3 regions of the Rhodoferax sp. GW821-FHT10B06 genome follow, and region 3 is predicted to be linked to each of the others. Evidence: predicted binding sites of a transcription regulator. Region 3 holds the regulator's gene; each other region holds the start of a gene.
What was found. Region 3 encodes FNR, which switches genes on or off when oxygen is low (the NO sensors DNR and NnrR bind a similar motif). Its sites were predicted from a motif close to TTGATNNNNATCAA; they were not measured.
Positions count from the first base shown of each region.

Region 1: a site for FNR is predicted at 2,664-2,677, ahead of AC07O2_RS07920 (universal stress protein). Genes of this name have one in related genera too.
Region 2: a site for FNR is predicted at 4,823-4,836, ahead of AC07O2_RS01750 (oleate hydratase). Genes of this name have one in related genera too.

Region 1 is NZ_JBWKNO010000004.1:112,803-120,148, forward strand. Features, by position in the region: gene opgC (OpgC domain-containing protein) at 1-1,102, shown strand, start outside; gene AC07O2_RS07915 (SGNH/GDSL hydrolase family protein) at 1,132-1,956, opposite strand; gene AC07O2_RS07920 (universal stress protein) at 2,158-2,595, opposite strand; gene argH (argininosuccinate lyase) at 2,782-4,173, opposite strand; gene AC07O2_RS07930 (sensor histidine kinase) at 4,278-5,315, shown strand; gene AC07O2_RS07935 (LytR/AlgR family response regulator transcription factor) at 5,329-6,069, shown strand; gene gloA2 (SMU1112c/YaeR family gloxylase I-like metalloprotein) at 6,081-6,473, shown strand; gene AC07O2_RS07945 (NYN domain-containing protein) at 6,479-7,018, shown strand; gene AC07O2_RS07950 (acyl-CoA thioesterase) at 7,059-7,346, opposite strand, start outside.
Region 2 is NZ_JBWKNO010000001.1:373,120-380,465, reverse strand. Features, by position in the region: gene AC07O2_RS01765 (hemerythrin domain-containing protein) at 1-484, opposite strand, end outside; gene AC07O2_RS01760 (zinc-dependent alcohol dehydrogenase) at 498-1,529, opposite strand; gene AC07O2_RS01755 (CYTH and CHAD domain-containing protein) at 1,664-3,136, opposite strand; gene AC07O2_RS01750 (oleate hydratase) at 3,206-4,765, opposite strand; gene AC07O2_RS01745 (L-rhamnose mutarotase) at 4,891-5,229, opposite strand; gene AC07O2_RS01740 (methyl-accepting chemotaxis protein) at 5,232-6,827, opposite strand; gene AC07O2_RS01735 (SDR family oxidoreductase) at 6,854-7,346, opposite strand, start outside.
Region 3 is NZ_JBWKNO010000010.1:5,019-12,364, forward strand. Features, by position in the region: gene AC07O2_RS15985 (sulfite exporter TauE/SafE family protein) at 1-496, opposite strand, end outside; gene hemN (oxygen-independent coproporphyrinogen III oxidase) at 499-1,881, opposite strand; gene fnr (fumarate/nitrate reduction transcriptional regulator Fnr) at 2,028-2,747, shown strand; gene AC07O2_RS16000 (hypothetical protein) at 2,725-2,973, opposite strand; gene AC07O2_RS16005 (FixH family protein) at 2,986-3,258, opposite strand; gene ccoG (cytochrome c oxidase accessory protein CcoG) at 3,280-4,650, opposite strand; gene ccoP (cytochrome-c oxidase, cbb3-type subunit III) at 4,729-5,643, opposite strand; gene AC07O2_RS16020 (cbb3-type cytochrome oxidase subunit 3) at 5,662-5,799, opposite strand; gene ccoO (cytochrome-c oxidase, cbb3-type subunit II) at 5,815-6,525, opposite strand; gene ccoN (cytochrome-c oxidase, cbb3-type subunit I) at 6,538-7,346, opposite strand, start outside.

The sequences.
Region 1 (7,346 bases), on a different contig from region 3:
GATGCTGGTGCTCATGACGGTGACGCACTTACCCACGCGGCTGAGTTCGCCCCTCGGGCAGCCCTTTGGATTTGTATCGGCCGCGGAGGGGTTTGTACTTTTGTCCGCGTACATGGCGGGCTTGGTATACGCCAAGTTGGCGCAACGGGATGGCATTGACGCCATGCGTATGGCGTTCTGGAGGCGGGCGATCAAGGTCTATGCATGCCATGTCGCCATGTTGTTGTTTTTATTCACGGCCGTTGCCGCAGTCGGTTTGCGGGTGGAGCAGCCCGCCGTGACCAACTTGATGTCTTTTTACCTGGCGCAGCCGTTGACCGCATTGGGGGCTGGGTTGTTGCTTGTATATATGCCGCCGCTGCTGGATATCCTGCCCATGTACATCCTCTATATGCTGGCCAGTCCCTGGGTTTTGGCATATGCCTTGCGGCACGGATGGAACGGGGCGATGACCTGGAGCCTATGCGCATGGCTGTTGTCGCAATTTGGGCTAGGGGCATGGGTGTATGGCGCCACCGTTGCGTTAACGGGGCTGGTTGTGCCTATCCGTGAAGTTGGTGCGTTCTCGGTGTTTTCATGGCAGTTTCTTTGGGTGTTGGGCCTTTGGATGGGGGCTAGCCGCCATGCGAAGGATGCGCGGCCTTTTGTTTTTCCGCACTGGGCCGTTGTGTTGGCGGTGCTGATGGCGTTTGCCGGGTTCGTATGGCGGCACGGCGTGGGGCAAGCGCCCTTTGGTGCCGATCAAAACCTGAATATGTTGTTTGACAAATGGTTGCTCGGGCCGCTGCGGCTGCTGGATTTATTTGCATTGATGGTGGTGGTTCTTCATTTTGGCCCTGCGCTTGCGTCGCGGATATCGAGCCTGCCATGGCTGGAGGTGCTGGGTGCAGCCTCATTGCCCGTGTTTTCCGCGCATTTGGTGATCGTTTTGCTGGCGCTGACTTTTTTGGGAAGCGACCCGTTCGCCCACGCCTGGTGGGTGGATGTGGTGTTGCTGGCGGGCTGCTTTGGTGTGCTGTATGGGGTTGCCCGGGTATCGCTCAGGCTGGACCGTTTGCACCGGATGGAGGTGGGGATTCGCGGCTCGGGTGTGCGCTTTTAATTTTGAAAGCGTGGCGTTGGCAGTGGCCTTTAATGGCTGCCGGCAATTTGCGCAGTCGGCACTTGGGCTGGCGCGGACGCCGGAAGCTGCGCGGCAATGATCGACTTCCATAGCCGGTAGCCAGCTTCGTTCAGATGCAGCTGATCGGGTTGAAACAGCTCGGGCCGGGGTTGGCCCTCAGCGTTCAACATCGGCTGGAAGATGTCGATGTAGCGCACGTCCTGCAAGCTGTGCACATAGTCGGAGATCAGTGCATTGGTCTGTCTTATCTTTGGCAGCAGTTCAACGCGCGACGGGCTGGGCTTGATCGAGATGTAGGAAATGCGGGCTTCTGGCAACTCCGCCCTCACGCTGCGTACAAATTTTGCAAAGCTGTCTCTCACATCAGCTGGACTGCGACCTTCGGCCAAATCGTTATCGCCTGCATACACCAGCACCTGCTTGGGCCTGTAGCGGATCACCAGTTCGCGCACGAAGTGGTTGCAATCGGCCATGGTGGAACCACCAAAACCGCGGTTGATGATCACCGGCACCTGCCTGAAATCGTCCGACAGGCTGGTCCACATCCTGATCGTGGAGCTACCCACAAAAAGAACGCCATCACTGGCAGGCAGCCGTTCGTTGTCGGCTTTGGCAAATGCATCCAAGCTGCTTTGCCAGCGGGTCTGTGGGCTCAATAGCGGAGCCGAAGCCTGTCCGCCCCCCACCGGAACAGGCGTGGATACCGCCAGGGCTACGGGGAATAACGGTGCTTCGGCACCCGCCTTGTGGATCGCACCCGAAAGCACCAGCAAAGCTGTGAGCGCTTTGACGCGACGGCTGTAGTGGGCAACGGTGGAGCGGGCGGGTTTCATGGGACAGGGCATTGTGGAAAATGGCAATGCGGCATCAAGTACCAGGTAGATAAGGATGCAGATATTGCTAAGCAATCCAGATGCCTAAATACTACGCCTGCTTGTCGTGCCACGCCTGTTTTAGCCCAGCCCGCCCACAGCTTTTAAAGCTTTTTGTGGCTTTTTGGGTGCTCAGCCGGGCCGGTGGCTGAGCGCAATCAGTCAGCGTGCCACCAACACCGGTAGCGTGGATTCGGCCAGCACTTTGGTGGCGATGCTGCCCAGCAGCAACCGGGCAATGCCCGAGCGCCCGTGCGAGCCCACGACGATCAGGTCCACGTCCTGGCCATTGGCGTACTCCACGATGGCGCTGGCCACGGCACGCTCTTCCACAGTCACCGGTATCAATGTCACTGCGCTGCCCTGCTTGCACAGGGCCGCCACCTTGCTGTGGGCGGCGGCGGCATCCTGTTGTGCGGCTGACATGTAGTGCTGCAGGCCTTCGGTGCTCATTTCACCCACGGCCAGATAAGGGTAAGGGTCTACGGCATACAGAACTGTCAGTTTGGCGCCCATATTGCGCGCCAAGTCCACGGCCATTTCGGCCGCATGGTCAGAGGCGGCAGATCCGTCGGTGGCCAGCAAAATGTGTTTCAACATAGTCGCTCCTTCCATCCACCATGTGTGGTGTGTGATGGCATTGTGCGACCGATGGCCCGACACTGCAGTTGATCTGCGTCAAGCCAGTGTGTATCAGGTGTAAGCCTTTGTTTTGTTGCATAAAAAATAGCCCTCCGGCGCAAGTAATACCTGCGCTGGCAGCTATTTATTTGCTAGCACTGTGGTTCAGGCCAGGCGGGCGCGGTGCCGTGCGATTTGCGCGCTGACCTGGGCCGGCGCGGTGCCGCCCAGGGTGTTGCGGGCATTCATGGAGCCGCGCAGGCTGAGCACGTCGTACACGTCTTTTTCGATCTTCGGGTTGAACTGCTGCAGCACCGACAGCGGCAGCTCGGACAGGTCCACGCTGTGCGCGATCGCGGCCTTCACAGCATGGGCCACGGCCTCGTGCGCGTCGCGGAAAGGCAGGCCTTTTTTGACCATGTAGTCGGCCAGATCGGTGGCGGTGGCGTAGCCGCGCAGGGCGGCGCGCTCCATGGCCTCGGCCTTGACGGTGATGCCGCCGACCATTTCGGCAAAGATGCGCAACGTGTCTTTCAGCGTGTCCACGGTGTCGAACAGCGGCTCTTTGTCTTCCTGGTTGTCCTTGTTGTAGGCCAGGGGCTGGCCCTTCATCAGGGTGATCAGGCCCATCAGGTGGCCGACCACGCGGCCGGTCTTGCCGCGCGCCAGCTCGGGCACGTCGGGGTTCTTCTTCTGCGGCATGATGCTGGAGCCGGTGCAGAAGCGGTCGGCGATGTCGATGAAGCCAAAGCTTTGGCTGATCCACAGCACCAGCTCCTCAGACAGGCGGCTGATGTGCACCATGGCGATGCTGGCGGCGGCGGTGAATTCGATGGCGAAGTCGCGGTCGCTCACGGCGTCCAGGCTGTTCTGGCACACGCCTTCCATGCCCAGGGTCTTGGCCACGCGTTCGCGGTCCAGCGGGTAGCTGGTGCCGGCCAGGGCCGCACTGCCCAGCGGCAGGCGGTTTACGCGCTTGCGCACGTCCAGCATGCGCTCGGCGTCGCGGGCAAACATTTCCACATAGGCCAGCATATGGTGACCAAAGCTCACCGGCTGGGCTACCTGCAGGTGGGTGAAGCCGGGCATCACCACGTCGACATTCTTTTCGGCGATGCTGACCAGGGCCAGCTGCAGATCGGTCAGCAGGCCGTTGATCAGGTCCATCTCGCCGCGCAGCCACAGGCGCACGTCGGTGGCCACCTGGTCGTTGCGGCTGCGGCCGGTGTGCAGGCGCTTGCCGGCGTCGCCCACCAGCTGGGTCAGGCGGGCCTCGATGTTCAGGTGCACGTCTTCCAGGTCCAGCTTCCACTCGAAGTTGCCGGACTCGATGTCGGCGCTGATCTGCGCCAGGCCGCGCTGGATGTCGGCGTGGTCCTGCGCAGCAATGATGTTTTGCGCGGCCAGCATCTCGGCGTGCGCCAGGCTGCCGGCAATGTCGGCCTGCCACAGGCGTTTGTCAAAAAACACGCTGGAGGTGTAGCGCTTGACCAGGTCGCTCATGGGCTCGGAGAACAGCGCCGACCAGGCTTCGGATTTTTTGTCGAGTTGGTTTATGGAGGAGGACATGCGGCAGGCACCAATGTGGCAGAGGGGGAGATGGAGTGGCGTACCAACGGCCGGTTCATACCCAATAATCGGGCCTTGTCATGGACGTTGGTATGCAAGAGACGCAAATTTTATCGAGCTTCGGTACGCTAGCCGACCCGGATGCCCCCACGCGCGTGTCCAGGGCCCTGGTATTTGATGCCTGCCAGGTGGGTGTGATCCTGCGCGCCGTGTTGTTTGTCGAGCTGGCGGTGGCCGTGGCGGCGCTGTTTGACGCCCTGGGTGCGGGCGATTGGCTGACCCGGCTGGCCCTATGGACCGGTGGTGCCTTGCCCGCTGTGCTGGTCTGGCTGCTGTCCGCCTGCAGCCTGAAGCGCACGCTGGCGCGCCTGCCACCCTGGGCGCAGTATGTGGCCGGTGTGCTGCTGGGCGCGCTGGCCGGCCTGTATGGCTGCGGCATGCTGGCCCTGATCGGCCTGATGGACCCCGTGCCCTGGCTGGCCTGCGCGGCGGCGGGCGCCTGGTTGTCGGCCATGGTGGTGGCCGGCCTGGTGCTGCGTGCCCGTGCCCGTACGCCGGCGGCTACCACGGCGCGGCTGGGCGAGCTGCAGGCGCGCATACGGCCGCATTTTTTGTTCAACACACTGAACAGCGCGATTGCCCTGGTGCGCGCCGAGCCGGCCCGGGCCGAGGCCCTGCTGGAAGACCTGAGCGACCTGTTCCGCCACGCGCTGGTGGACCAGGGCGAGTCCGTCACGCTGGAGCAGGAGACCACCTTGGCCGAGCGCTACCTGTCCATTGAGCAGGTGCGCTTTGGCGAACGCCTGCGCATCCACTGGGCGCTGGACCCGCGCGCTGCCCAGGCCCAGCTGCCGCCCCTGCTGCTGCAGCCGCTGGTGGAAAACGCCGTCAAGCACGGTGTGGAGCCCAGCGCCAGTGGGGCCGACCTGCGCATCAGCACCGAGCGGCGCGGCGACACGGTGGTCATCAAAATCAGCAACACCGTGCCCGCCGGGCCGGGCGCCGCCGGCTTTGGTGTGGCGCTGGACAATGTGCGCGACCGCCTGAAGCTGCTGCACGACGTGCAGTGCCAGTTCCAGGCGGTGCTGAAGGATGGCATCTATCTGGTGCGCATCGAGATACCAGTATGAAAGGACGCGGCCCATGACTCTGCGCATATTGATCGTGGACGACGAGGCGCTGGCCCGCGCCCGGCTGCGCACCCTGCTGGGCGACTGCAAGGTGCCGGCCGCCCAGGTGGTGGCCGAGGCGGCGAACGCGCAGCAGGCTTGCGCCGCGCTGGCCAGCCAGCCGGTGGACCTGCTGCTGCTGGACATCCACATGCCCGGCATGGACGGTCTGCAACTGGCCCAGCAGCTGCAGGCCCAGCCCCGGCCGCCGGCCGTGGTCTTCGTTACCGCCCACGCTGGCCATGCGCTGCAGGCCTTTGACCTGGCCGCGGCAGATTACTTGACCAAGCCGGTGCGCCTGGAGCGTCTGCAGCAAGCGCTACAGAAAGTGGAGCGGCTGCTGCAGGCAGCACCTGCGCCAGAGCCCGATTTGATGCAGGATGTGCTGGTGATACACGACCGCGGCCGCACCGAGCGCGTACCCCTGGCCAGCGTGCTGTATCTGAAGGCCGAGCTGAAATACGTCACCGTGCGTACCGCCAGCCGCAGCTATGTGTTGGACGGCTCCTTGAGCGAGCTGGAGGCGCGTCACGCCAGTGTGTTTATCCGTGTCCACCGCAACGCCTTGGTGTCGCGCCGTGCGCTGCGGGCGCTGCTGAAGCATTTCGACCCCGAGGAGGGCGAGGGCTGGGCCGTGCGCCTGCAGGGGCTAGATGAAGTGCTGATGGTGTCGCGCCGCCAACTGGCAGCGGTGCGCGAAGCCATGGCGGGTTAAGCTCTGAGCCTATGGAACTAAGCTGCCTGCACCACGCCGCCATCATCTGCTCCGACTACGCGCGGTCCCGGGACTTCTACACCCGCATTCTGGGCCTGCGCATCGTGGCAGAGAACCTGCGCGCCGAGCGCCAGTCCTACAAGCTGGACCTGGCGCTGGCCGATGGTTCACAGATTGAGCTGTTTTCCTTCCCCGCGCCGCCACCGCGTCCCTCGCGGCCCGAGGCTTGTGGTCTGCGCCACCTGGCGTTTGCCGTGGTGGATCTGGATGCGAACATCGCCAGCCTGCAAGCCGACGGCGTGGCCGTGGAGCCGGTGCGTGTCGATGAATTCACAGGCCGGCGCTTCACCTTTTTTGCCGACCCCGATGGCTTACCCCTTGAACTCTACGAAGTGAACCCGTGACCCCCATGAAAACAGTCTGGATCGTAGACGCCGCGTACATGTACAACTTCGGCCGTTCACGTGCCAACGGCTTTGACTACCTGAAGCTCAAGCACGAGCTGGTCAAGGCCAACGGCGGCCCGATCTACGAGAGCTACTACTTGAATTCCACCGGCGACCCGAACGCCGAAGCGCAAAACGCCTTCCACACCTGGATCAAGTCCGCGCCGCCCAAGGGCCCGCAGATGCGGGTGCAGCTGTACAAGCTCAAGGAGCAGCACAACCAGTGCCCGTCGTGCAAAACCCACTTCGACCGCACGGTGCAAAAAGGCGTGGACGTGGCAATTGCCACGCTGATGATCAAGCTTGCCGCTCAGGGCATTTACGACCGGGTGATCCTGTCGGCCGGCGACGGCGACTTTGAAGACGCCATCTCCTACCTCAAGTCCGATCTGCGCAAAGAGGTTTGGCTCAACGGCGCGCAGGCCACGCTGTCGGCCGATCTGCAGTGCTACGCCGACCGCGTGCTGTGGCTGGATGACATGGGCTCATCCATTGATAAATAGCGGTTGCTATTGAATTGGTAGCTTATGACGCAGTAGCTTCCTACGCTGGAGGCTTATTTTGTTCAGAAGCTTCCTTGATGGAGGCGAAGCGCGCGGCCAGCTCGCGGCGTACTTTTTTGCGCATGATGGACTGCTCGAAGCGGCGTTTTTCGTCGTCCGTGCTGGGCACCAGCGCCGGCACCGGCGCGGGCTTGCGGTCGTCGTCCACGGCCACCATGGTGAAGAAGCAGCTGTTCACATGGCGCACGCTGCGGCTGCGGATGTTCTCTGCCACCACCTTCACGCCCACCTCCATGGACGAGGTGCCGGTGTGGTTGATGCTGGCCAG
Region 2 (7,346 bases), on a different contig from region 3:
CGATGTGCTTCCAGTCCTCTGCACGTAGCAGGCGGGCGGCAGCCGGGAAGATCACGCTCTCCTCATGCTGCATATGCGCCTGGTAATAAGCGATGTACTCGTAGGCGGCTTCATTGAAAGCGGCACTGCGTGGCTCTCCCATTATTTCCCAGGCGATCAGGGTGTGCTGCAGTGAGCGCACCAGGGCGTCACCGCGAACGTGTTCTTTCTCCAGCTTTTCTACGTCCGGGAAGAGTTGCGGCGCCACGCGCAGCAGTTGCGGAAACAGAAAGTCCGACTCCTTTGGGTGGTGCAGTTTTTCCGGTAGCTCATCGATATAGAACAGCATGGCACGCAGCAGGTCGAAAAAGCGCTCGGGCTCGTCCTGCGGACCGCGGTCGAGCAGGCGCTTCATGGCACGCAGAACGCATGCCAGTTCCGCATGTTCGTTGCGCAGCATCTGCAGGCTGGGAGGCAGCCGGTATTCACCCATCTCTTGTGGCACGCGAGACTCCGTCTCAGGTGGCATCGGCGATGTGCATGACGACCCTGCCTTCGATATTGCCGCTGCGCATGCGGTCGAATACAGCGTTGATATTGTCCAGCTTGTCCTCGGAGTAAATGGTCCGGACCTTGCCGTCGCCGGCAAAGGCGAGTGCTTCCTGCAGGTCCATGCGGGTGCCGACGATGGAGCCGCGCACGGTCTTGGCGTTGAGCACCATGTCGAAAATAGGCAGGGCAAAATCTCCCGGAGGCAGGCCCACCAGGGACATGGTGCCGCGCTTGTGCAGCATGCCCAGACCCTGTGCAAAAGCGGAGCGGGACACGGCCGTGACCAGCACGCCGTGTGCGCCGCGCAGTGCGCGCTGCACCTCTTGCACTGGGTCCTGCTGTGCTGCATGGATCACCATGTCGGCGCCCAGACGCTCGGCAAGCTGCAGCTTGGCTGTGTCGATGTCCACCGCAATCACATGGAAGCCCATGGCTTTGGCGTATTGCACCGCCAGATGCCCCAGCCCGCCTATGCCGGAGATGGCGACCCAGTCGCCAGGCTTGCAATCCAGTACCTTGAGACCCTTGTAAACGGTGACTCCTGCGCACAGCACTGGTGCGATTTCTGCGAACCCTACATTGGCTGGCAGATGGCCCACGTAGCCTGGGTCGGCCAATACGTATTCGGCATAGCCGCCGTTAACCGTATAGCCGGTCATTTGCTGGCTGTCGCACAGAGTTTCCCAGCCGGTGATGCAGTGCTCGCAATGGCCGCAGGCGGTATGCAGCCACGGTACGCCCACGCGGTCGCCTTCCCGGATGTTCTTGACGCCCGCGCCCACGGCGGCGACAAAGCCCACGCCTTCGTGGCCGGGAATGAAGGGCAGGCTGGGTTTCACCGGCCAGTCACCCTCGGCGGCATGTAAATCGGTATGGCATACACCAGACGCGACGACCTTGACCAGCACCTGGCCGGCGGGCACCTCGGGAATGGCGACTTCTTCGATCTGCAGAGGCTGTCCAAAGGCATGGACTACGGCAGCTTTCATGGTGCGCATGGCGGGCTCCTGTTGCGGCAAGGGACGCCAGCCGGCGCTAGTCCGGTGGCATATGACCCACTTTAGGCCGGTCAGGCGAGCAGCGCTTTGCGCTGGATCAAGGTTTAGACCATGAAAAGACCTTGAGCAGGTTCTCAGAGCTGCGATGCGGTCGTCTGGCCTACAACCACGCCGTGCAAAAAAGCCTGCAGTACGGGGTCTGCTTGCAGCTGTTCCGCGAGCGTCGCAGCTTGCGCCACGTCGCGCGCGGCGCCCAATCGGCTTTGCAGTTGCAGGGCTCGTGCGTGCCATTGCTGCGCCCGTTTAGCTTGCAGCACGCTGCGCAATGCTTCGATGCCATAGCGCAGTCGCTTGGCCAGAATGCGCAGACGGTGCTGGCCGTCCAGCGTGGATGGGGCTTGTTGGGCTTGTTCCAGTTTCTTGTGCAGGCGCTGCATGCGCTTGCGGGCCCAGTCGGACAGGGGTGGGGCAGGTTTTGCCGTGGGCTCCACTGGATGGGAGGGGCTTTCCAACCACTCCACCATAACTAGCAGGCAGGCGCCCGTGCGCGGGTCTTCCAGCTGTTTTCGTGCGGCTTGGCGCTGCACATGGGCGGCTTGTTCCAGGTCCGACATCAGTTTGAGCCAGCCGGGTGTGCGCCGTGCGTGGCCCTGGGTGTATGTGGTGTGCAATGGCGGCAAGCTGCTGGTGCGGGCCACGTCCAGATCGCGCAGTCGCCCCAGGGTGGCCACCAGGGGCTGCAATGCTGCCCATGAGGGTACGGCTTCGGTTGGGAACTGTTTTTTGCACAACCGCCAGAAGCTGTTGAAGCGGCGCCAAGCGATCCGTGCCTGATGGACCAGCTCTGGATCATCGCTGCGGCGCAGCGCGTCCAGGTTGGCCATCCACTGGCCCAGCATTTCGCGTAGCAGTTGGCGAGCGGCTTCGCCAACGGGCTGGTTTTTTGACAGTGCCAGGGGCTTAGCACGTAGCGGGGCGTCGTGCGCGTTCTGGGCGAGCTGGTAGCCGCGTGCGGCTTTGCTGGTTTGTGACGGCAATACCGCTACCGTATGGGCAATTTTCCTTGCCAGGTCGAACAGCGCTTGTGGCGGGCCGGCAAGCAGCTCCAGCTCCAGTTCGCAAATGGGAGCTTGCTGGTCCCTGACTATGGTTTTGCCACGGTCCAGGGCTACTTCGACCACGCTGCCGTCGCGCTGGCGTACGGTCCACAGCGTGCGCTCGAAGGTCGTGGCGAAGCAGGGCTGCAGCGCAGCGAAAAGGCTGTCGTTCGGGTCCAGCTCGGGCCAGGGCGTGTTGTTCAGTGCGGCGCGTACCAGGTTTTCATCTGGCACGGGCGTTTCCCATTCGCCGCGCTGGCTCAGGGCGGAGGCGCTGTTGCCGGCAGTTTTCAGCGTTTGCAGCCATTGTGGCGTGCCGCTGCCATCTACTTTGCGAATACGCAGGGCAATGCGCTGTTGGCGCAGGCGCTGGTCGGGTGTGTCGTAGTAGACGTTGTGCAGCTGCAGTATCTGGGGTTTGCGTCGTGCCAGAGGTGGAGTGCGGGCCAGGCGCTGCGCCAGGTTTTCCGGGTCGGCGCAGGGCAGAGCGAGTTTGAGTTCGATTTCCATGGGATGCTGTGGCGGCTGTGTGGGAGCTGTATTTTGCGACTACGCCATTGCCGCCATGCGTGACGCCGGTCAGCTAAACGACTTCACCAGCGAATCCAGCAAGACCTTGGGTGAGTGGTCGTGGCGCGTGACGGGCGGCACAGCGCGTTGCACTTTCAGCAGTTGGTACACCGCCATCTGTGCCGCGCGCACCGAATACTCCACGGTAAACACCACGTCGTCGGGAATTTCGACAAACTGGCTCACAAAAGCCAGATTGTGCGAGCAAACTGGCACGGGTAAGGGGCGGTCGGACTTGGCACGAGGCATGAACATGCTGGTGATGTAGGGCATGCGGCAGGGCACGCAGTTGGCTCCGGTCAAAACCTCTGGGTCGAAGTTCAGATGGCCGCGCAACTCTTGCAGTATCTCTGCACCGCTGCACTCGCTCATGGGTTTGGCGACAAAGTCGCCGATGCGGTCGGGCTGCAGTGCGTAGCCCCAGAATACCTGCTGGCCCGCTGGCTGGTTGCGAAAGTGCGGCTGGTGGTAGAGCACGATAGACATCTGCCAACGTGAGTCCTTGAAGGTCACGAGCCCTCCCGTGCCAGCGGTATTGCCTGAAAAAGCCTCCATGCGGTCAAAGAAGGCGGGTTGTGTGCAGGTCACTGTAAACGAGGCCCAGTAGGATTCGCTGATATTGCTGTTGAAAGCCGCCGGGTTGCCAAACTCGGGCCGGCCGCGGGCAATTTTTTCCCACAATGTCCAACCATGGCTATCCGCCTTGGTGAGCCTGGGGGCTGACGCATCCATGGAGCCTGTGCTGGAGGCATCGGTCATTGATGCATTCTGGAAAAACACCAGATCATCGGGCCCGACGGCCAGCTGCTGCACGCCTTGGGTATTGCGCAGTGTCATGCCTTGCACGTGGACCTTGCCCGCTGCATCGTGCAGGTCGAAGTCGGTGACGGTCGTGCCATGCTCGAAGCGCACACCTTGTTTGCGCAGCCAGGCCACCAGCGGCTGCACGATGGAGTCGTTCTGGTTGTAGACGGTGCGCTTTACGCCGGCCAGCGATGCCATGCGCGGGAACTCGTTCATAAAGCGGTGCAGATAGCGCTTGAGTTCAACGGCGCTATGCCAGGGTTGGAAGGCGAACGTGGTTTGCCACATCCACCAGAAATTGGTTTGAAAGAAGGGCGGCGAAAGCCAATCGGTGATGCGGCTTGTGCCGAGGGTCTCCTCGGAGGTTTCGGCCAGTCGTAGCAGCTCAATGCGGTCTGCGTTGCTGAAGCCCATGGAAGACACATCTTGCTTGAAGCGGTTGTGGTCTACCAAACGCGCCCGCGAGTGGGCAGGGTGCGCCTGATTGAAGCGCACGGTTTCGCTGTAGATCGATTCGCCCGGGTGATCGAGTGACGGTATCGTCTTCAATAAATCCCACAGGCATTCATAGTGGTCGGTGGTGAGCATGCGGCCGCCGCGCAGCGAGTAGCCCGACTCGGGCCTGAGTGCGGCATCCAGGCTACCGCCCAGCAGCGGGGTGCTCTCGAAGATGGTGATGCGGGAACCAGGGACTTTCGCATCGCGGACCATGAACGCGGCCCCGGCGAGAGAGCCGATACCGCCGCCGACAAAATATGCTTGCATACGCATGCTTCCTCTTTTGACAAGGAACCATGCTAGCCAGGCTGGGCGCCAGATCCATTGAGAAAGGTCAAGCAATACGATTGCCAATCATCTGCGTATTGGCAACTGAGGGTAAGCCGCTGTTTCTACTGGCTGGCCAGGTCGAATATTTTCGCCATGGGCACCCATTTTTCGCCCACTGGCGTCCAGGGTGTGGGGGCCTGGTAGGTCCACATCAGCTCTTCCCAGCGCACGATGGCTGGGTTGGTCAGAGATGCCTGCGCCATGCGCTCTGCGTTGTAGACCGCTGGGTCCACCTCCATCACCATGAAGAGGCGGGTACCCAGGCGGTAAATCTCCATGCCCAGCACGCCCTGGGTGCGCAAGTGTGCGTGGGCTTCTGGCCAGATTTTTACGTGGGCACGTTCGTACTCGGCAATACGCTCGGCATCGTCCACCAGGTCCAGTGCCAGGGCGTAGCGCATGCTTACAGCTTGTGCGTCAGCAATGCGTACTGGCCGTCGGGCTCGGAGGAGACGACCTGGAACTGTGCAACGGTTCCCACCAGATCGCTGGCCTGGTTTTGCAGGCTACTGGCCGCTGCCGCCATCTGCTCTACCAGGGCCGCGTTTTGCTGCGTAACCTGGTCCATCTCGCGGATGGCTTCGCCGATTTGCGACACACCCTGGCTTTGCTGCGCGCTGGAGGCGCTGATTTCGGCCATGATGCCCGTGACTCTTTGGATGGCTGTCAAAACCTGCTCCATGGTGGCGCCGGCCTTGTCTGCCTGCTGGCTGCCTACTGCCACGCGCTCTACGCTGGAGCCGATCAGGCTTTTAATTTCCTTGGCGGCCTGGGCGGAGCGCCCGGCCAGCGAGCGCACTTCGGATGCCACCACGGCAAAGCCCCGGCCTTGCTCGCCGGCCCGCGCGGCTTCCACTGCCGCGTTCAGCGCCAGGATATTGGTCTGAAAGGCGATGCCATCGATCACGCCGATGATGTCCTCGATCTTGCGTGAGGCCGTGTTGATGCCGCGCATGGTCTCTACCACTTGGCCTACCACGGCACCGCCTTCCGAGGCGACAGTGGAGGCTTGCTGTGCCAGGCGATTGGCTTCGCGTGCGCCTTCGGCGTTTTGCTTGACGATGGAGTCCAGCTCTTCCATGGACGCCGAGGTTTCTTCGAGGGCGCTGGCTTGCCGCTCGGTGCGGGTACTCAGGTCCTGGTTGCCTTTGGCTATTTCTGCACTGGCCATAGCGACCGATTCTGCTCCATTGCGCACGCTGACCACCACCTGCGTCAGGCTGGCCTGCATACCGTCCATGGCCGCCATCAGGCTGCGGGTATCTGTCGCCTGGACGGGGATGGCCTGGGTCAGGTCCCCGGCACCAATACGCACCGCCACTGAAGTGGCTTCCTTGGGTTCACCGCCCAGTTGTGACGACAGCAGGCGGACGATGCCAACTGATAGCACCAGGGCAATGACGATGCTGGCCACGCACACCGACAAGGATTGGATCAGGGCGGCCTGGTAGGCGTCACTGGAGCTTTTGAATGCGGTTGCGTTTTCCTGTTGCTGGTGCAGCATGCCCGCGTCCAGCGATTGCTGCCAGGCGTCTATCGCATTCCCTACGAGATCAAGTGTCTTGATGGCTTCGGAGTCCTTGTGTTCCTGCACGCTGGCATATAGGCTGGCAAGCAGTGGCGCCGACTTCTGAAAGGCCGCGTCCACCGTCTTCCAGGAGGCATCAATGTCCGCGCCCTGGCTGGAAGCATTCAGTCGCTGACGGATGGCTTGGTAGTGGTCCAGCTCGTTCTTGTAGGCTTTGATTTCCTCGGCAATCTCGGCGTCGCTGTTGAGCAAGATGATTTTGCGCACCGACAGGCTGATTTTTGCCACCGATTTGTAGAGGTCATATGCGATGGCAATCTGCACATTGTTGTGCTTTTCCATGGTTTCCAGATTCGCCTGCATTCTGCGCATCATCGTTGCATTCAGTGCGCTGGAGAGCAGGTACACCAGCAGCATCAGGCCAAATCCGGCGAACAGGATGTGGGAGATTTTCGCATTCGACACTTTCATGGCACAGGCTCCTTTGACCGCAGGTATCAGGACAGTGCTCTGTCCAGATGTGTGTAGCCGCCATCCACGAAAATCCATTGTCCGGTGGTGTGGGATGAGGCGTCGGACAGCAGGAAGACGGTCATGCGCGCAAGTTCCTCGGATGTGGTCATGCGGTGGCCCAGCGGAATTTTGGCCGTGATGGACGCCAGCTTTTCGGCTGCATTGTCAAAGCTGCTGATCCAGCGCTCGTATAGCGGCGTCATTACCTCGGCCGGAATGACCGCATTCACCCGTACGCCGTCGTTTAGCAAAGCGGCCGCCCATTCGCGCGTCAGCGATAGCTGCGCACCTTTCGACGCACAGTAGCCGCTGGTATTGCCCTGGCCGGTAATGGCAGTTTTGGACGACACGTTCACGATGGCGCCTTTGGATGCCTTTAGGTGCGGCACACAGTAGTGGGCCATCACGTAGTAATGGATCAGGTTGCGTTCCAGCGAGCCCACAAAGGCGTCTCGCCCGGCGTCCAGTCCGATGTTG
Region 3 (7,346 bases):
ACAAGGCCATGCACAGAGCGCCATCCAGTGGCCCGCCGCTCAGGGCCGCCACCAGCAGGGCCGAATACAGCAGGCCGCAAGGCATGAAGGCCCAGGCCGCGCCCACGCCAAAGGCCCAGCCATATCCGCCGGAGCTCGCCCGCAGGCGCGCCCACAGCTTGCGGCCCATGCCGTCTACCCATACCGGCTGGCGTGCCAAAACCAGCAAAGTCCCGCCCCAGACCAGCACGGCCACATGGAACAGGGTCCACAGCGGCTGCAGCGCGGTTGACTGGCGAGCCAGCCAGGCCAGGTTGTCGGCCGCCCAGGCCGCCAGCGCACCGGCCAGGCTGTAGCCCACCAGGCGCCCGGCCTGCAGCTGCAGCATGCCCAGCCAGGGCCGCTGCGCGCCGGCCAGACGGCCCAGGCTGCCACAGGCTGCGCCGCACATGGCGGCGCAGTGCGGACCGCCGGCCAGGCCCATCAGCAGTGCGGTCCAGGCCAGGCCCGTTTGCATGTTCAAATGATTCTTGAGAAGCGGGCGCGGTTGCGGTCAGCCTGCAGATAGCGGTCAAACACCATGGCCACCGCGCGCACCAGGAACCAGCCGGTGGCCGTGACGCGGATACCGCTGTCTTCCAACTGCACCAGGCCGGCCTCCACCAAGGGCTGCAGAGCAGCCAGCTCGGCGGCGAAGGCCTTTTTGAAATCCACCAGAAATGCCAGCTCGATGGATTCAAACTGCACCTCGCCCTGGCACATCAGACCCATGATGATGGCGCGGCGCACCAGGTCGTCGCGGTTCAGCGCCAGGCCACGCACCACCGGTAGCTGGCCCTGGTCGATACGGTCGCAGTATTCCTCCAGGGTCTTGGCGTTCTGGCTGTAGGTGGCGCCTATGCGGCCTATGGCCGACACGCCCAGGCCGACCAGGTCGCAGTCGGGCTGGGTGCTGTAGCCCTGGAAGTTGCGGTGCAGCCGGCCCTGGCGCTGGGCGATGGCCAGCGCGTCGTTGGGCAAGGCGAAGTGGTCCATGCCGATGTACACATAGCCGGCTTCCAAAAAGGTGTCGAAGGCCTGCGACAGCATGGACAGCTTGTCGGCCGCCGCCGGCAGCTCAGCGCCCAGAATGCGGCGTTGGGGCTTGAAGCGCTCGGGCAGATGGGCATAGGCGTACAGGGCAATGCGGTCGGGCCGCAGCTCTACCACCTGCTCCAGCGTGCGTGCAAAAGATGCCGGTGTCTGCCGTGGCAAGCCGTAGATCAGGTCCACATTGATGGACTCAAAGCCCAGCGTGCGGGCCACCTCCACCAGCTCGAACACTTGCTGCGCGGGTTGGATGCGGTGCACCGCTTTTTGCACGTCGGCATCAAAGTCCTGTACCCCAAAGCTGAGCCGGTTGAAGCCCAAGGTGGCCAAAGCTTGCAGGCGTTTGGCGTCCACCGTGCGGGGGTCCACCTCAATAGAGTATTCGCCGCCGGGGGCCAACACGAAATGGCGCCGCAACATGGCCATCAGCTGGGCCAGCTCGTCGTCACTCAAAAAAGTAGGGCTGCCTCCGCCCAGGTGCAGTTGGCTGACATTGCGCCGCTCGCCCAGCTGGGCGGTGTGCAGAGCGGTTTCGCGCTCCAGATAGCGCAGATAGGCGGCTCCGCGCTCATGCCGCTTGGTGATGATCTTGTTGCAGGCGCAGTAATAGCAAAGCGACTCGCAAAACGGTATGTGCACATACAGCGACAAGGGCAGGCTCAGTGCTGCCGCCCCCTGGTTGCGTTGCTGCAGGGCCCGCCCATAGTCCTCGCAGGTAAAGGCCTCGACAAACCTGTCGGCGGTGGGATAGGACGTGTACCGCGGCCCAGGCACATCAAAACGGCGTAACAATTCGGGCAAAACACGGGTCATGGCGGGCAGTCAGGTTGCATGACTGGAATGTGCCGCGAAGCCACGCTTGTTTCATTGACGTGGATCAAAACCGCAGCAGATGGCACCAGAGACAATGAGATACATCAAATAGCTCCATTGATCTCCATCAAGTTCATACTCTGCGCATGGTCCCCACCTCAATCAAAGTCGCTTGCTCCAACTGCAACCTGCGTGAGCTGTGCATGCCCTTGGGCCTGAACAAAGAAGAGCTAGAGCGCATTGACGACCTGGTAGCAGTGCGCCGAAAGGTACTGCGAGGCACGGCGCTGTTCCATAACGGCGAAACCTTCAAGGCGCTGTACGCCATCCGTACAGGCTTCTTCAAGACCACCGTCACCACCGAAGATGGCCGCGACCAGGTTACCGGCTTTCAAATGGCAGGCGAAATCATCGGCCTGGACGGCATCGTCAACGACCACCACACCTGCGATGCGGTGGCCCTGGAAGATGCCGAAGTGTGCGAAATGCCCTTCCACCGCATTGAAGAGCTCTCGCGCGAAGTCAACTCCCTGCAGCGCCATGTGCACAAGATCATGAGCCGCGAAATCGTGCGCGAGCACGGCGTGATGCTGCTACTGGGCAGCATGCGCGCCGAGGAACGCCTGGCGGCCTTTTTGCTGAACCTGGTGCAGCGTCTGCATGCGCGCGGGTTTTCACAGTCCGAACTCATCCTGCGCATGACGCGCGAGGAAATCGGCAGCTACCTGGGCCTGAAACTGGAAACCGTGAGCCGCACCTTCTCCAAATTTGTGGAAGACGGCGTGGTCGAGGTCAAGCAGCGCCACATCCGCATCCTGGACACCGAAGCGCTCAAGCGCATCGTCAATCTTCAGCCCTGTCTCTAGGCACTGTCACCGGCTGGCCCACCAGCAGCGTCAGGCAACCCACCAGCACAGCCACCGCCCAGAACGCAAAGAACGCCAGGCTGTACACGCCCTGGCGTGACAAAGGCAGCGGCTGCCCCAGCCATTGCAGGCTGTAGGGATCGACCACCGCAAACACCAGCATCTCCAGTATGCATGCGCCCAGGAACGCGGGCCAGACCACACCTACCACCCTAAAGCTTTGCATAGTGCCCTCCGGCTACTTGGTACGCACCGAGCCGGGCGGCGACGCAGCATGGTTGCGCCCCTGCTCGGCCGGTGCCAGCGGGCCCTGGGCGGCCAGGGTCTTATTGATCTCCAGCCCCTGGCGGTAGTAGTCCTGGGCCAGCACCGGGTCCTGCTGGCGGATGGCGATCCAGCCCGAGACCAAGGCCGCCACCACCACGGCCAGCGGGCCGGAAATCACCAGCCAGACATAGCCGTAGCGCCACCATGGCAGCGGCACCGGTGTAGCAGATACATGAGAGGGCATGGCAGTCTCCTGGAGTTATCGTCAGCGGGGAACAAAGAACGTGGACTTTTCCGACACCTTGGTGCTTCCATCCGCAGTCTGGATGTCGAAGAATACCGGGTAAGAGCCCGGTTCGACAGAACCATAAGGGATATGCAGGCGCACCGCCACCCAGCGCGAGGCTACCGGCTCCAGGTCCACCCATTCGTCCGAGGCCAGCACCAGCCCGTCCAGCCCATGGGCTATGAGACGGTAGCGCTGCGGCAGTTCACTGGCGTTCATGACCTGCAGGCGGTACACGTTTTCCAGCTGGCCACCGGACACAATGCGGGATAGCGCCGCGCGGTCGCGCACCACGTCCACCTTCAGCGGGGTACGCGTCAACAGGCTGCCCAGCAGCGCCAGCGTCAACACCAGCAGTACCGTGCCGTAGACCAGTACCCGAGGCCGCAGCACACGCCGCAGTATCTGCCGGCCCGACCAGCCCTGGGCCATGCCGTTCTGGGTGGCAAAGCGGATCAGGCCAGGGGCATAGCCCATCTTGTCCATCACGCCATCGCATACATCCACGCAGGCGGCGCAGCCTATGCATTCGTACTGCAAGCCCTCGCGGATATCGATGCCGGTGGGGCAGACCTGCACGCACAGCGTGCAGTCCACGCAAGAGCCCAGGCCCAGGGCCGCAGGGTCGGCCTTGCGCGAACGCGAGCCCCGGGGCTCACCACGGGTGGTGTCGTAGCTGACGATCAGCGTGTCCTTGTCGAACATGGCGCTCTGGAAGCGCGCATAGGGGCACATGTATTTGCAGACCTGCTCGCGCATGAAGCCGGCGTTGCCATAGGTGGCAAAGCTGTAGAACAGACCCCAGAACACTTCCCACGAACCAAAGCTGCCGCTCAAAGACTCCTGCAGCAGCGCATAGGTGGGTGTGAAATACGAGACAAAGGTAAAACCGGTCCACAGGGACAGCAACAGCCAAGCGCCGTGCTTGGCCGACTTGCGGGCCAGCTTGTGGGCCGACATGGGCGCGCCATCCAAGCGCATGCGGGCGGCACGGTCGCCCTCGATATGGCGCTCTATCCACATGAAGATTTCGCTGTACACCGTCTGCGGGCAGGCAAAGCCACACCATAGGCGCCCTGCCACGGCGGTGAACAGAAACAGGGACAGCGCAGACACCACCAGCAGCCCGGTCAGGTAGATGAAATCCTGCGGGTACAACACCAGTGAGAAGATGTAGAAGCGGCGCGCCTCCAGGTCAAACAGTACCGCCTGGCGCTGACCCCATTGCAGCCAGGGCAGGCCATAGAACACCAGCTGCGTCAGCAACACCATGGCCCAGCGCCAGCGCGCAAACAGGCCCTGCACTGAACGTGGGTAGATCTTCTTGCTGGCCGCGTACAGCGACACCATCACCTCATCGGCATCTGCTCCAGGCACAGGCACGATGGGAATGGTCTTGCGGGGCGCGACGGTGTTCACACCATGCTCCTACTTGCTGGCCACAGGCTTGTTGGACATGCCCCAGATGTAAGCCGTCAACACATGGATCTGGGCCTCGGTCAGCTTGCCCTGCTGGGCAGGCATCTGGTTGATCTTGCCCTTATTGACCATCTCCATGATGGCGGCCTCGCCCCAACCGTGCAGCCAGATGTCGTCCGACAGATTAGGGGCGCCCAGCGCCTGGTTGCCCTTACCGCCCACCCCGTGGCAGGCTGCGCAGACACCAAACTTGGCCTTGCCCAGACCGGCGCGCACCGAGTCATGCGGGCTGCCCGACAGGCTCAGCACATAGTTGGCCACGTTCTTCACGTCGTCCGGCGTGCCCACCGCAGCGGCCATCGGCGGCATTTGGCCGATGCGGCCATGGGTGATGGTTTCCTTGATCTTGTCTGGCGTACCGCCGTGCAGCCAGTCGGCATCGGTCAGGTTGGGGAAGCCTTTGCTGCCGCGTGCGTCCGAGCCGTGGCACTGGGCGCAGTTGTTCATGAACAGGCGCTCGCCAATCGCCATGGCCGGCGCGCGGCCCGCCAGTTGCTCGGGCGGCAGAGCCACAAAATCGGCATACAGGGGCTGCAGCGCCGCATCTGCGGTTTTCACTTCGTCGCTGTATTCGTTGGCCGAAGTCCAACCCAGCTTGCCGGCAAAGTTGCCCAGGCCGGGGTAGAAGGCCAGGTAGCCGACTGAGAACACGATGGTCAAGACGAACAAGCCCACCCACCAGCGTGGCAAGGGGTTGTTCATCTCGCGCAGGTCACCGTCCCACACATGGCCGGTGGTGTTGTCGCTCTGGAACGGCACCTTTTTACGGGCCGTGATCCAAAGCAGCAGCAAGCAGGCGGCAATGCTGGCGACCGAGATGGCCGCGATACATACCGACCAGAGATTGTTTGTGAAATCGCTCATACAAAATCCTCTTGGGAATCAGTCTTGCTGGAAAGGCAGTTGTGCTGCCTCGTCAAACTGGGCTTTGTTGCGGCTGGAAAAAGCCCAAACCCAGATACCAACAAAGGTGATGAAGCTGACAACCGTGGCGGCGATGCGCAAGGTGGTGACGTCCATGGCGGGCTTTCTGTATCAAGGAGCGTTAACTGGGGTAACGGGCGTGGCGGACGCTGGAGCAGCGGGCGCCGTGGCAGCGGACTGCGCGGCCAACTGATCAGACAGCGCACGGCCCAGCACCTGCAGGTAGGCGATCAGGGCTTCCTGTTCGGTCTTGTCTTTCACCTCGGCCGCTGCGCCGGCAATTTCGGCGTCGGTATAGGGCACGCCCACGGTGCGCAAGGCCTTCATGCGCGGCGCCACATCGGTCGGGTCCAGCAGGGCCTTTTCCAACCAGGGGTAGGCCGGCATGTTCGACTCGGGCACCACGTCGCGCGGGTTGTGCAGGTGGATGCGATGCCATTCGTCGCTGTACTTGCCGCCCACGCGGTGCAGGTCCGGGCCGGTGCGCTTGCTGCCCCACTGGAACGGGTGGTCGTAGACAAATTCACCCGCCACCGAGTAGTGGCCGTAGCGCAGTGTCTCGGCGCGGAACGGGCGGATCATCTGCGAATGGCAGCCGTAGCAGCCTTCGCGCAGGTAGATGTCGCGGCCCATCAGTTGCAAGGGTGTGTAGGGCTTCAGGCCGGTGACCGGCTCGGTGGTGGACTTCTGGAAGAACAGCGGCACGATCTCCACCATGCCGCCCACGGCGACCACCAGCAGGATCAGCACGATCATCAAGAAGTTATTGGTCTCGATCTTCTCGTGCGAGAAGAAGGGCACGGGTTTGTTGTTGTCAGACATGGGTTGTATTCCTCAGGCGTGGGCCACCGACGTGTTGGGGACCGGCACCAGTTGCGAGCGTCCGGAGATGGCGGTCATCCACACATTCCAGGCCATGACCAGCATGCCGCCCAGGTACAGAACGCCACCGGCCACACGCACCACATAGAACGGGAAGGTGGCTTTCACGCTTTCCACAAAGGTGTAGGTCAGGGTGCCGTCGGCATTGATGGCACGCCACATCAGGCCCTGCATCACACCGGCAATCCACATGGCCGCGATGTACAGCACCACGCCAATGGTGGCCATCCAGAAGTGCAGCTCGATGGCAGGCACGCTGTGCATCTTCTTGCCGCCAAACATACGCGGGATCAGGTAGTACAGAGAGCCCATGGACACAAAGCCGACCCAGCCCAGCGCACCGGAATGCACGTGGCCAATGGTCCAGTCGGTGTAGTGGCTCAAGGCGTTCACCGTCTTGATGGCCATCATCGGACCTTCAAAGGTGCTCATGCCATAGAAGGACAGGGACACGATCAGGAAGCGCAGGATCGGGTCGTCGCGCAGCTTGTGCCAGGCGCCCGACAAGGTCATCACGCCGTTGATCATGCCGCCCCAGCTAGGCGCCAGCAGGATCAGCGAGAACACCATGCCCAGCGACTGGGTCCAGTCAGGCAAGGCCGTGTAGTGCAGATGGTGTGGGCCGGCCCACATATAGGTGAAGATCAGCGCCCAGAAGTGGACGATGGACAGGCGGTACGAGTACACCGGCCGCTCAGCCTGCTTGGGGATGAAGTAGTACATCATGCCCAGGAAGCCGGCCGTCAGGAAGAACCCCACGG